3 regions of the Streptomyces sp. DS1-CR2 genome follow, and region 1 is predicted to be linked to each of the others. Evidence: riboswitches for the same ligand, from Rfam matches in the RefSeq annotation. Region 1 holds a riboswitch; each other region holds the start of a gene.
The links. A riboswitch is a leader RNA that binds a small molecule or an ion and turns the genes downstream of it on or off. The one in region 1 is predicted to bind cyclic di-AMP.

Region 1 (3,265 bases):
TATCTCGGGGGATCGGCTCCAGTGGCGGAGCGGGAGTGGCACTCTGGCGCGAAGCACCAGTCCGGGGGTCGCCTCGAGTCATCCGCCATGTGTCGGATTCAGGCCCCGGCGAAAAAAGGGACGACGCCGCCATGGCAGATCACCAGGAAGCATCCGTCACTCTGCCGAGCGATCCCGCCTCGGTCTCCTCGGCCCGCACCTATGTCAGCGACGTACTCGCCGAATGGGGCATGCCGCGCGATGCGGAAACAGCCGACACGGTCCGGCTCATCGTCTCCGAACTCGCCACGAACGCCGTGATGCACACCCGTGGGCAGTCGCCGGTCTTCACCGTCGACGTGCAGCTGGAGCGCGACGAACACCTGCGCATCGGCGTCACGGACAGCCACCCGCGCTACCCGAAGCGGCTTCCGGCCGCCGTCCAGCAGGACAACGGGCGCGGCATGGTGATCATCCGCTGTCTGACCGCCGAGTGCGGCGGAAGCCTGTCGGTCAGGCCCACCGCCGAGGGCGGCAAGACCGTGTGGATCGCCCTGCCGTGGACGGTCCCTGTCCAGTCGGTGTGAAGACCGGCGGTGGTGGCGCGGCTACGGGGACGGGGTGTGCGTCCCCTCCTGCGCCCGCGTGAGTGAGCGCCGCACCAGACGCGGCAGCACGCCCCACAGGCCCGCACAGACCGCGAGCGTGCCCGCCCCGGCCGCGATGCCCGCCGCCCGCCCCGCGGTGACGTCCACGACGAGCAGTACGGACCCGGCCAGGGCCAGCATCAGTACGCCCAGGCCGGCCGCGGCGAGCCGCGAGGACATCTGCACGATCTGCGGCTTGGCACCCCGCCCGAACAGCGCGCGGTGCAGCGCCGCGGGCGCCGTGAACAGCGCGGCGGCGAGCACCGCGAGCAGCAGCGTCGCGATGTACGTCGCGCGCTGCACGCCGTCCAGCGCCGGGAACCTTGGAGTGAACGCCAGCGTCAGCAGGAACGCGAAGAGGATCTGCACGCCCGTCTGGGTGACTCTCAGCTCCTGGAGCAGCTCGCCGAAGTTCCGGTCCGCGCGCTCCAGCGGTGTCTCGTGCCGGTCCTGCCCCACGCTCCTTGGGCCTGAGTGGCGTGGGGCGTCCTCGTCGCCGGCCGGTCGGTCCTCGTCCATATGACCACGAGTACCCCATCGTGCGGTGGTGAGACGGCCGGGGCGGGCGTGTGCACCCGGTGACGCCTGACGGACCCGCAGGCCCCGGGGACCCGTCAGGTGGCGCTACCGCACACGCCCGTACCAGACGCTCCTCGTCCAGATCCGCTCCAGTCGCACCACGGCACCGGTCTTCGGCGAGTGCCAGATCCTTCCCTTCCCGGCGTAGATGCCGACGTGGTAGACGCCGCGGCCCGAATGGAAGAAGACCAGGTCACCGCGTTTGCGATGGGACGCGGAGACGTGGCGGGTCTTGTTGTACTGCTGGGCGGCGGTACGGGGCAGCTTCTTGCCTACCCGCTTGAACGAGTAGACCGTCAGGCCCGAGCAGTCGAACCTGTGCGGTCCTGTGGCGCCCCACTGGTAGGGGCTTCCCTTCCTCGAGGCCGCGATCTGGAGGGCTTTCGTCGCAGGTGGCGAGGCCTCCGCTTCGGGCGTGGCTCCTGGGACCAGCAGGCTGCCGCCCGCTACGGCGAGCGTGAGAGCCGAGGCGGTGCCGGCCCGGGTCAGCAGCGACGGGACACGATTGAGCGCGGTCATGCGCAACCCTTCGTCAGCCGCCTGTGAAGGATGACCTGTCGGATTCGGGCTGGCGAAGTTGCCCGGCCGCGAAGTGCGGCTTCACCCCAAGGGCCGGCCCGGAGAACAGCTCCGGCGGCCCGTCGTGCTCGGGTCCTCCACTCCTGCCGATCCACTTCTGTCGACCTGGCATCCGTACGGCGGCAGGACTCGGCGTCCGCACGGACCGCCCCGCCGCGGCGGCGGGGGCTTGTCGTCGGAAGGGATCTTCACGCACAAACGGCGCGAACGCAGAGCCGAATCGGCGTTGTGTGAGTGTCCTCACGAGTGATCCATTCGGGTGGACAGCACACCTTTCCACCCCGGCGCGGGGTCCCAACGAGCCCCGCACCAGCAGCGGAAGGCGGAATTCCCGATTCCGCGTAGGCGGTCCGCGCAACTTTTCCGGTTCGCATGTTCGAGTACCGGCTACGCCGTATGTGGGTACCTCTTCTGGTCCGTTTCGAACCCGGCCCGGACGGTTCGGGTCGATCACTTCGGTCTGGAACGGGCCGTCAATTGACCGATTCCGGCGGCACTGTGACCCGCTGTGTCCTCCTTTCTCCGTCCAGGACCCGCAAAGCCCGAGCCAGCGTCGTCGCGTGGAGCTCGGTCTCGCCCCGCTGATGCATGAGCGTCAGGGCGTCCCTGAGCGCCGTCGCCCCGCCGACGAGCGCTTGCGCGGCCCGCAGTCCGCCATACGTGTGGTCGCTTCTGGCCGGGTTGATCCTTCCGAGCAGGTCGACCACTTCCAGATAGCGGTCGAGGAGTTCGCACTCGGCGCGCGTCAGCGCGGGCAGCGGGGGCAGCTCGGGCGGCAGCATCGCCGGGTCACCTGGCGCCGTGAGCCGAACCGGACAGCTTGCGGTTCTCGATGACCCGGTCCACGAGCCCGTACTCCACGGCGTCCTGGGCCCGAAGGATCTTGTCCCGCTCGATGTCGGCGCCGATGCGCTCTCGGCTCTGCCCGGTGTGCCGCGCGAGCAGTTCCTCCAGCTGGGCGCGCATGCGCACCAGTTCACGGGCCTGGATCTCCAGGTCGGTCGGCTGGCCCTGTGCGGGCTCGGCCAGCCCCGGCTGATGGATCACCACGCGCGCGCCGGGCAGCATGGCCCGCTTCCCCGGTGTCCCGGCGGCCAGGAGTACGGCGGCGGCGGAGGCGGCCTGCCCGAGGCACACGGTCTCGACCTCGCAGCTGACGAACCGGATCGTGTCGTAGATCGCCGTCATCGCGCTGAACGAGCCGCCGGGGGAGTTGATGTACAGCGAGATGTCCCGGTCCGGCGCGGCGTACTCGAGGTGCATGAACTGCGCCATCACATCGTTCGCGGAGGTGTCGTCGATCGGTGTCCCCAGGAAGACGATCCGCTCCTCCAAAAGTTTGGAGTACGGATCGAGCGTGCGGTGCCCGGCCGAGGTGCGCTCGGTGAACTCGGGCAGGACGTAGCGGGCGGAAGGTCGGTTCATGGCACATGCCTCCGTGAGCGCGGAACTCTGTCGCTGCTTCTGTAAAAAATGTACAG
Region 2 (3,265 bases), 2.2 Mb from region 1:
GTGATCTCCGCTGCATCGACTTGTGACAAGCGTTCGACTCCCGCTACGTTCACCAGTCATCGCGGCACCACCCGCCGCAGGATTCCCCGAGCCACCGAAAGGCGCCTCCATGCTCACCGGGAACGGTCGTCACCGTCGCCCCCGCCAGGCTCCCGCGCTCATCGTCGCCGCGGGAGTGGCCGGCTCCGCCATCGCGATCCCTCTGCTCGGCGCGACCAGCGCGAGCGCCGCGTCGACGGCCACATGGGACAAGCTCGCCGAGTGTGAGAGCGGCGGCTCCTGGAGCGCCGATCCGGGCAACGGCTATTACGGCGGGCTCCAGTTCTCCCAGGAGATCTGGGAGAACTACGGCGGCCTCGACTTCGCGCCGCGCGCGGACCAGGCCAGCCGCTCTCAGCAGATCGCCGTCGCCGAGAAGGTCCTCGCCGACCAGGGCCCGAGGGCATGGCCGGTCTGCTCGGTCACCTCGGGGCTCACGGCGGACGACGCGGCGGCCAAGGTTGATCCCGGGGCGGCCCTGCCGACCCCGTCCGCGTCCGCCGGCGACTCCGGCAGCGACGACGCGGCGGACGGCGACACCGCGAAGGACGACGCGAGCGACGAGCCGGCGGACTCCGCGACCTCGGGCGCGGAGGACGACTCCCGAGAGAAGAATCACGACACCTCGGGTGATACCGCAGGCAACGCCTCGGATGGTGCCGAGGGTGACAAGTCCGGCCGGGACGGCTCGACTTCGACCCCCGCGACGCCCTCGCCGGAGACCTCCGACGGCTCGGACGCGGCCACCCCGCCCGCCTCCGGCCGACACCGCGGCGACGCCGCCGCGGACGACGCCGCGGGCTCCTCGCGTGCCGACGACGGCTCGGGCCGCCACGCCTCGCGCGGCGACGAAAGCGGACGTAAGCAAGCGAATCAGGATGAAGACGCCTACACCGTGCGCGCCGGCGACAACCTCTGGGACATCGCCGACACCCATGACGTGGACGGCGGATGGGCCGCTCTGTATGCCGAGAACAAGAAGACGGTGGGTGCCGACCCGGACCTCATCCTTCCTGGTCAGAGTCTGGATCTTGGGCTCGAATCGGGCGAAAAGTAGCGGCAGTTCGGGCTGAATGTCCGCTTTAGCGAGAGTGAGAGATGGGTCTCAAAGGCCCTGATCGTCTTTGAAATTCCGGCGATCCACTGCTTACGGTCATCACCGCTCGCCACAGCGGGCCCCGTCGGATGTCACGCCGAATCCTGCCAATGTCCGTACGGGAACAGTCGTCGCGTAAGCGCCGTAGGCAGGAGCGGGGGACCCAAGGTAAGTGCCGGCCCCGGCCGTTGAGAGACGGCCGAACGACCGGCTTGGGGTGAAGTCGCACGCAGGACGTGCGACCGGGCACTCATCCGGCCCGAACCCGACAGCTCACCTCGTAGGCGTCGGTGAGGGGATCTCTCGATGCTGTTTTCCAGCAAGGGCAAGCACCGCCGCCCGACTGCCATTCAGCGGTCTGTTCGCGTCGCCACGCTCGCCGGTGTCGCCGGTGCCGCTGTCGCCGTCCCGCTGATGGGTGCCACCGGCGCCTCCGCCGCCACCGCCTCCGAGTGGGACGCGGTCGCGCAGTGCGAGGCCGGCGGCAACTGGTCGATCAACACGGGCAACGGCTACTACGGCGGCCTCCAGTTCTCCTCGTCCACGTGGGCCGCGTACGGCGGCACCGCGTACGCCTCCACCGCCGACAAGGCCTCCAAGGCGCAGCAGATAGCCGTCGCCGAGAAGGTCCTGGCCAGCCAGGGCAAGGGTGCCTGGCCGAGCTGCGGCGTGGGCCTGTCCGCCGCCTCGACCGGCTCCGCCCCGGCCGCCACCCCGCAGCCGGAGCGCAAGGCCGAGCAGCCGACCACCCGCAGCCAGGAGCGCACGACGCCTGCCGCGAAGCAGGAGTCGAAGAAGACCGTCGAGACCCCGACCGGCAAGAAGGTCAAGAAGGGTGACGGCGAGTACAAGGTGAAGGCCGGTGACACGCTCAGCACCATCGCCGAGGCGCACGACACCAAGGGCGGCTGGGCGAAGCTCTTCAAGCTGAACAAGGACATCGTCGAGGACGCCGACCTGATCTACCCGGGCCAGCAGCTCCACCTCAAGTAAGCAGGAGAGGAGCAGCGGCCCCCAGGCCGCTCGGGTACCGGCTTTCGGCGGACGGCCGGTACCACGCCAGGTTTCCCCCAAGGACTCCCCGCCCCGGGTGCGCATTCCCCCGTCGCGCCCGGGGCGGGGCTCTGGTGTGTGAGGGGTCCTGGGCTTTCGTCCGTTGTCGGCCGGGATTTTTTGTTCCGTTCGGAAACAATTCGCTCTCGGTTTTGTCCACGGGCCGGTCGGTCGGCTGGCCGATGCCCGGAGCCGGATAGGCTCACGTGTTGCCGGACCATGCGGCCCGGCGTAGTTGCGTCACATCCCAGAAGGAGATGCTCGTGCCGTCCATCGACGTCGTCGTAGCCCGGGAAATCCTGGACTCCCGAGGCAACCCCACGGTCGAGGTCGAGGTCGGCCTCGACGACGGCAGCACCGGTCGTGCCGCTGTCCCGTCCGGTGCGTCCACCGGCGCGTTCGAGGCCATCGAACTCCGCGACGGTGACCCGAACCGCTACCAGGGCAAGGGTGTCGAGAAGGCCGTCCTCGCCGTCATCGAGCAGATCGGCCCGGAGCTCGTCGGCTACGACGCCACCGAGCAGCGCCTGATCGACCAGGCGATGTTCGACCTGGACGCCACCGACAACAAGGGCTCGCTCGGCGCCAACGCCATTCTCGGCGTCTCCCTCGCCGTCGCGCACGCCGCCTCCGAGGCCAGCGACCTGCCGCTGTTCCGCTACCTCGGCGGCCCGAACGCGCACCTGCTGCCCGTCCCGATGATGAACATCCTCAACGGTGGGTCGCACGCCGACTCCAACGTCGACATCCAGGAGTTCATGATCGCGCCGATCGGCGCGGAGTCCTTCTCCGAGGCCCTTCGCTGGGGCGCCGAGGTCTATCACACCCTCAAGAAGGTGCTGAAGACCAAGGGCCTGTCCACCGGCCTGGGCGACGAGGGCGGCTTCGCCCCGAACCTGGAGTCGAACCGTGCCGCGCTCGACCTCATCATCGAGGCCATCAAGCAGGCCGGTTACGTCCCCGGCGAGCAGATCGCGCTCGCGCTCGACGTCGCCGCGTCCGAGTTCTACAAGGACGGCCTGTACGAGTTCGAGGGCAAGTCCCGCTCGGCCGCCGAGATGACCGAGTACTACGAGG
Region 3 (3,265 bases), 4.8 Mb from region 1:
CGCGGTCGAGATCAACCTCGAAGCGCCCCTGGAGGCCGAGCCCGCCGGGCTCGACGGCGTCGCCACCATCATGGCGAGGGCCTTCTCCGAAGGCACCGACAAGCTGGCCGCCGAGGAGTTCGCCGCCGAGCTGGAGCGCTGCGGCGCGACGCTCGACGCGCACGCCGACCACCCCGGCGTACGGGTCTCCCTGGAGGTGCCCGTCTCCCGCCTGCCGAAGGCGCTCGGCCTGCTAGCCGACGCCCTCAGGGCGCCCGCGTTCGCGGACAGCGAGATCGAACGCCTCGTGCGCAACCGCCTCGACGAGATCCCGCACGAGACGGCGAACCCGGGCCGCCGCGCCGCCAAGGAGCTCTCGAAGCAGCTCTTCCCGGCCACCGCGCGCATGTCCCGCCCGCGCCAGGGCACCGAGGAGACCGTCACGGCCATCGACGCGGCGGCCGTACGTGCCTTCTACGACCGGCACGTGCGTCCCGCCACGGCCACCGCGGTCGTCGTGGGCGACCTCGCGGGCATCGACCTCGACGCCCTCCTCGCGGACACGCTGGGCGCCTGGACGGGGAACACGGCGGAGCCGCGCCCCGTACCGCCCGTCACGGCCGACGACACCGGCAGGGTCGTCATCGTCGACCGGCCGGGCGCGGTACAGACGCAGATCCTGATCGGCCGCATCGGCGCGGACAAGCACGACCGGGTGTGGCCGGCGCAGGTGCTCGGCACGTACTGCCTGGGCGGCACCCTCACCTCCCGCCTGGACCGCGTCCTGCGCGAGGAGAAGGGTTACACCTACGGCGTGCGGGCGTTCGCCCAGGTGCTGCGCTCGGCGCCGGACGGGACGGGCGCCGCGATGCTCGCCATCAGCGGCTCCGTGGACACGCCGAACACGGGTCCGGCGCTCGACGACCTCTGGAAGGTGCTGCGCACGCTCGCGGCGGAGGGCCTCACCGACGCCGAACGGGACGTGGCTGTACAGAACTTGGTGGGCGTCGCCCCGCTCAAGTTCGAGACCGCCGCGGCCGTCGCGGGGACGCTCGCCGACCAGGTCGAGCAGCACCTGCCGGACGACTTCCAGGCGGAGGTGTACCGGCGGCTCGCCGCGACGGGCACCGTGGAGGCCACTGCGGCTGTCGTGAACGCCTTCCCGATGGACCGTCTGGTGACGGTGCTCGTCGGTGACGCCGCGCAGATCGAGGAGCCCGTGAGGGCGCTCGGGATCGGAGAGGTGACCGTCGTCACGGGCTGACCGTGACCGGTGTGCAACGAGGGGCCCCGGTGGGCGAGATGACCACCGGGGCCCTTGTTTGTCCGAATTGAACCAGTGGTTGCCTGTCTGCCCTGTGGCATGCGCTACAAAAGCCCGGTTCCGTTTGTTGATTGAAAGTTGCCCCGCTTAGCGTCGGTCCGGCTGTCCGCCAGACGTACGCCGCACCCGTGGCACCGGACAGTCATCGCCGAGTCCCCCAAGGCGCGAGCCGGGGGAGCCGGGGACCCACCGTCCCTGGGGTGAATCGGACGCCCTTCCCTGAAGGGGGTCCGTAGGAGACCTTCCTGCTCCGAACCCGTCAGCTAACCCGGTAGGCGAGAAGGAAGGAAAGGATCAGCCACCCCATGGCGTTCACCCGTGCCACCGGGAAGCACCGTCGCCCCAGCCGTCTCACGCGCACCACCGCGCAGGTCGCCGGCGTCGCCGCGCTCACCACGACCGGTGTCATCGGAGGCCTCGCCGCCCCCGCGCTCGCCGCCGACGACGCGTCTCTTGAGCAGACCGGCCTGACCAAGGCCATCTCCATCGGTGACTCCCTCGCGGAGCAGATCGACGCGCAGGCCGCCGCCCAGCAGCAGGCCGCCGACGAGGCCGCCGCGAAGAAGAAGGCCGAGGCCGCGGCCAAGAAGAAGGCCGAGGAGGACCGGCGCGAGGCCGCCGCCAAGGCCAAGGCCGAGCGCGAGGCCAAGGAGCGCGCCGCCCGTGCCGCCGAGCGCAAGCGCCTGAACGCGTTCGTCATTCCGGTCACCGGCTCGTACGTGTCCACCGCGTACAAGGCCAGCAGCGGCCTGTGGTCCTCCGGCAGTCACACCGGCATCGACTTCCACGCCGCCAGCGGCACCTCGGTCCACGCGGTGGGCGCGGGCACGGTCGTGGAGGCCGGCTGGGGCGGCGCCTACGGCAACAACATCGTCATCAAGATGAACGACGGTACGTACACGCAGTACGGCCACCTGTCGTCCATCGGTGTCTCCGTCGGCCAGACGGTCACCCCGGGGCAGCAGATAGGCCTCTCCGGAGCGACCGGCAACGTCACGGGCCCGCACCTCCACTTCGAGGCGCGCACTAGCCCCGAGTACGGCTCGGACATCGACCCCGTCGCGTACCTGCGCTCCCACGGCGTGAACGTCTGACCTTCGTCGCGTACCTCGCGAGGACGCACCGAATGCCCCGGCTCGCTGAGCCGGGGCATTCGTCGTTCCCGGACCCGCCTGTTCCTGACGCCGGTGTCCAAAAAATATCCATGGATTACGGCCTGCCGTCGGAAATTCGCGCCCGCTGGAATAGAGTCGCTGGACAGGCGAGCTGAACAGACGTCAATCGCGCTGTACGGGCGACTATCGACCGCGTTTCGCGGGGATTAAGGCGGAGGTCGGGGCATGCGCATTCCGGCGCACTCGGTATGCACGGCGATCCGCGACGACATCGTCTCCGGTGTCTACGAGCGCGGCGGCAGACTCACCGAGGAGGTGCTCGCCCGCCGCTACGGCGTCTCGCGCGTCCCCGTGCGCGAGGCGTTGCGCACTCTGGAGGCCGAGGGCTTCGTCGTCACCCGCAGGCACGCGGGCGCGTGCGTCGCCGAACCCTCCGCGCAGGAGGCGGCGGACCAGCTGGAGATCCGCATGCTCCTCGAACCGCTCGCGGCGGCCCGCGCCGCGCAGCGCCGCACCGAGGCGCACCTGAAGGTCCTGCGAGGCCTGGTCAGGCTCGGTCAGGAGCGCTCCAGGCGAGGTCAGAGCGAGGATCTGCGCTCGCTGGGCAGCTGGTTCCACGAGACGCTGGCGCAGGCGTCCGGCAGCCCGGGGCTGACCACGATGCTCACCCAGCTCCGCCACAAGATCGCGTGGATGTACACCGTCGAGCAGCCCGCGCGGCCCGCCGACTCCTGGGCCGAGCACGGGGCGATCGTCGACGCCGTGGCGCGCGGTGACGCGGAGCGCGCGCGGGCGCTCACGGCCCAGCACACGGAGCGCGCCTCGGCCGCTCACCGCTTGCGCGCCC

Region 2: another riboswitch for cyclic di-AMP. It lies ahead of ACY0PA_RS18725 (transglycosylase family protein); the one in region 1 lies ahead of ACY0PA_RS08155 (C40 family peptidase).
Region 3: another riboswitch for cyclic di-AMP. It lies ahead of ACY0PA_RS30725 (M23 family metallopeptidase); the one in region 1 lies ahead of ACY0PA_RS08155 (C40 family peptidase).

The regions. Positions count from the first base shown of each region.
Region 1 is NZ_CM147085.1:1,632,903-1,636,167, reverse strand. It holds gene ACY0PA_RS08165 (ATP-binding protein) at 132-566, shown strand; gene ACY0PA_RS08160 (DUF6328 family protein) at 588-1,145, opposite strand; gene ACY0PA_RS08155 (C40 family peptidase) at 1,251-1,724, opposite strand; cyclic di-AMP (ydaO/yuaA leader) riboswitch at 1,728-1,905, opposite strand; gene ACY0PA_RS08150 (hypothetical protein) at 2,258-2,566, opposite strand; gene ACY0PA_RS08145 (ATP-dependent Clp protease proteolytic subunit) at 2,574-3,209, opposite strand.
Region 2 is NZ_CM147085.1:3,873,803-3,877,067, reverse strand. It holds gene ACY0PA_RS18730 (transglycosylase family protein) at 110-1,096, shown strand; cyclic di-AMP (ydaO/yuaA leader) riboswitch at 1,266-1,437, shown strand; gene ACY0PA_RS18725 (transglycosylase family protein) at 1,442-2,128, shown strand; gene eno (phosphopyruvate hydratase) at 2,446-3,265, shown strand, end outside.
Region 3 is NZ_CM147085.1:6,479,021-6,482,285, forward strand. It holds gene ACY0PA_RS30720 (M16 family metallopeptidase) at 1-1,243, shown strand, start outside; cyclic di-AMP (ydaO/yuaA leader) riboswitch at 1,440-1,595, shown strand; gene ACY0PA_RS30725 (M23 family metallopeptidase) at 1,609-2,397, shown strand; gene ACY0PA_RS30730 (GntR family transcriptional regulator) at 2,644-3,265, shown strand, end outside.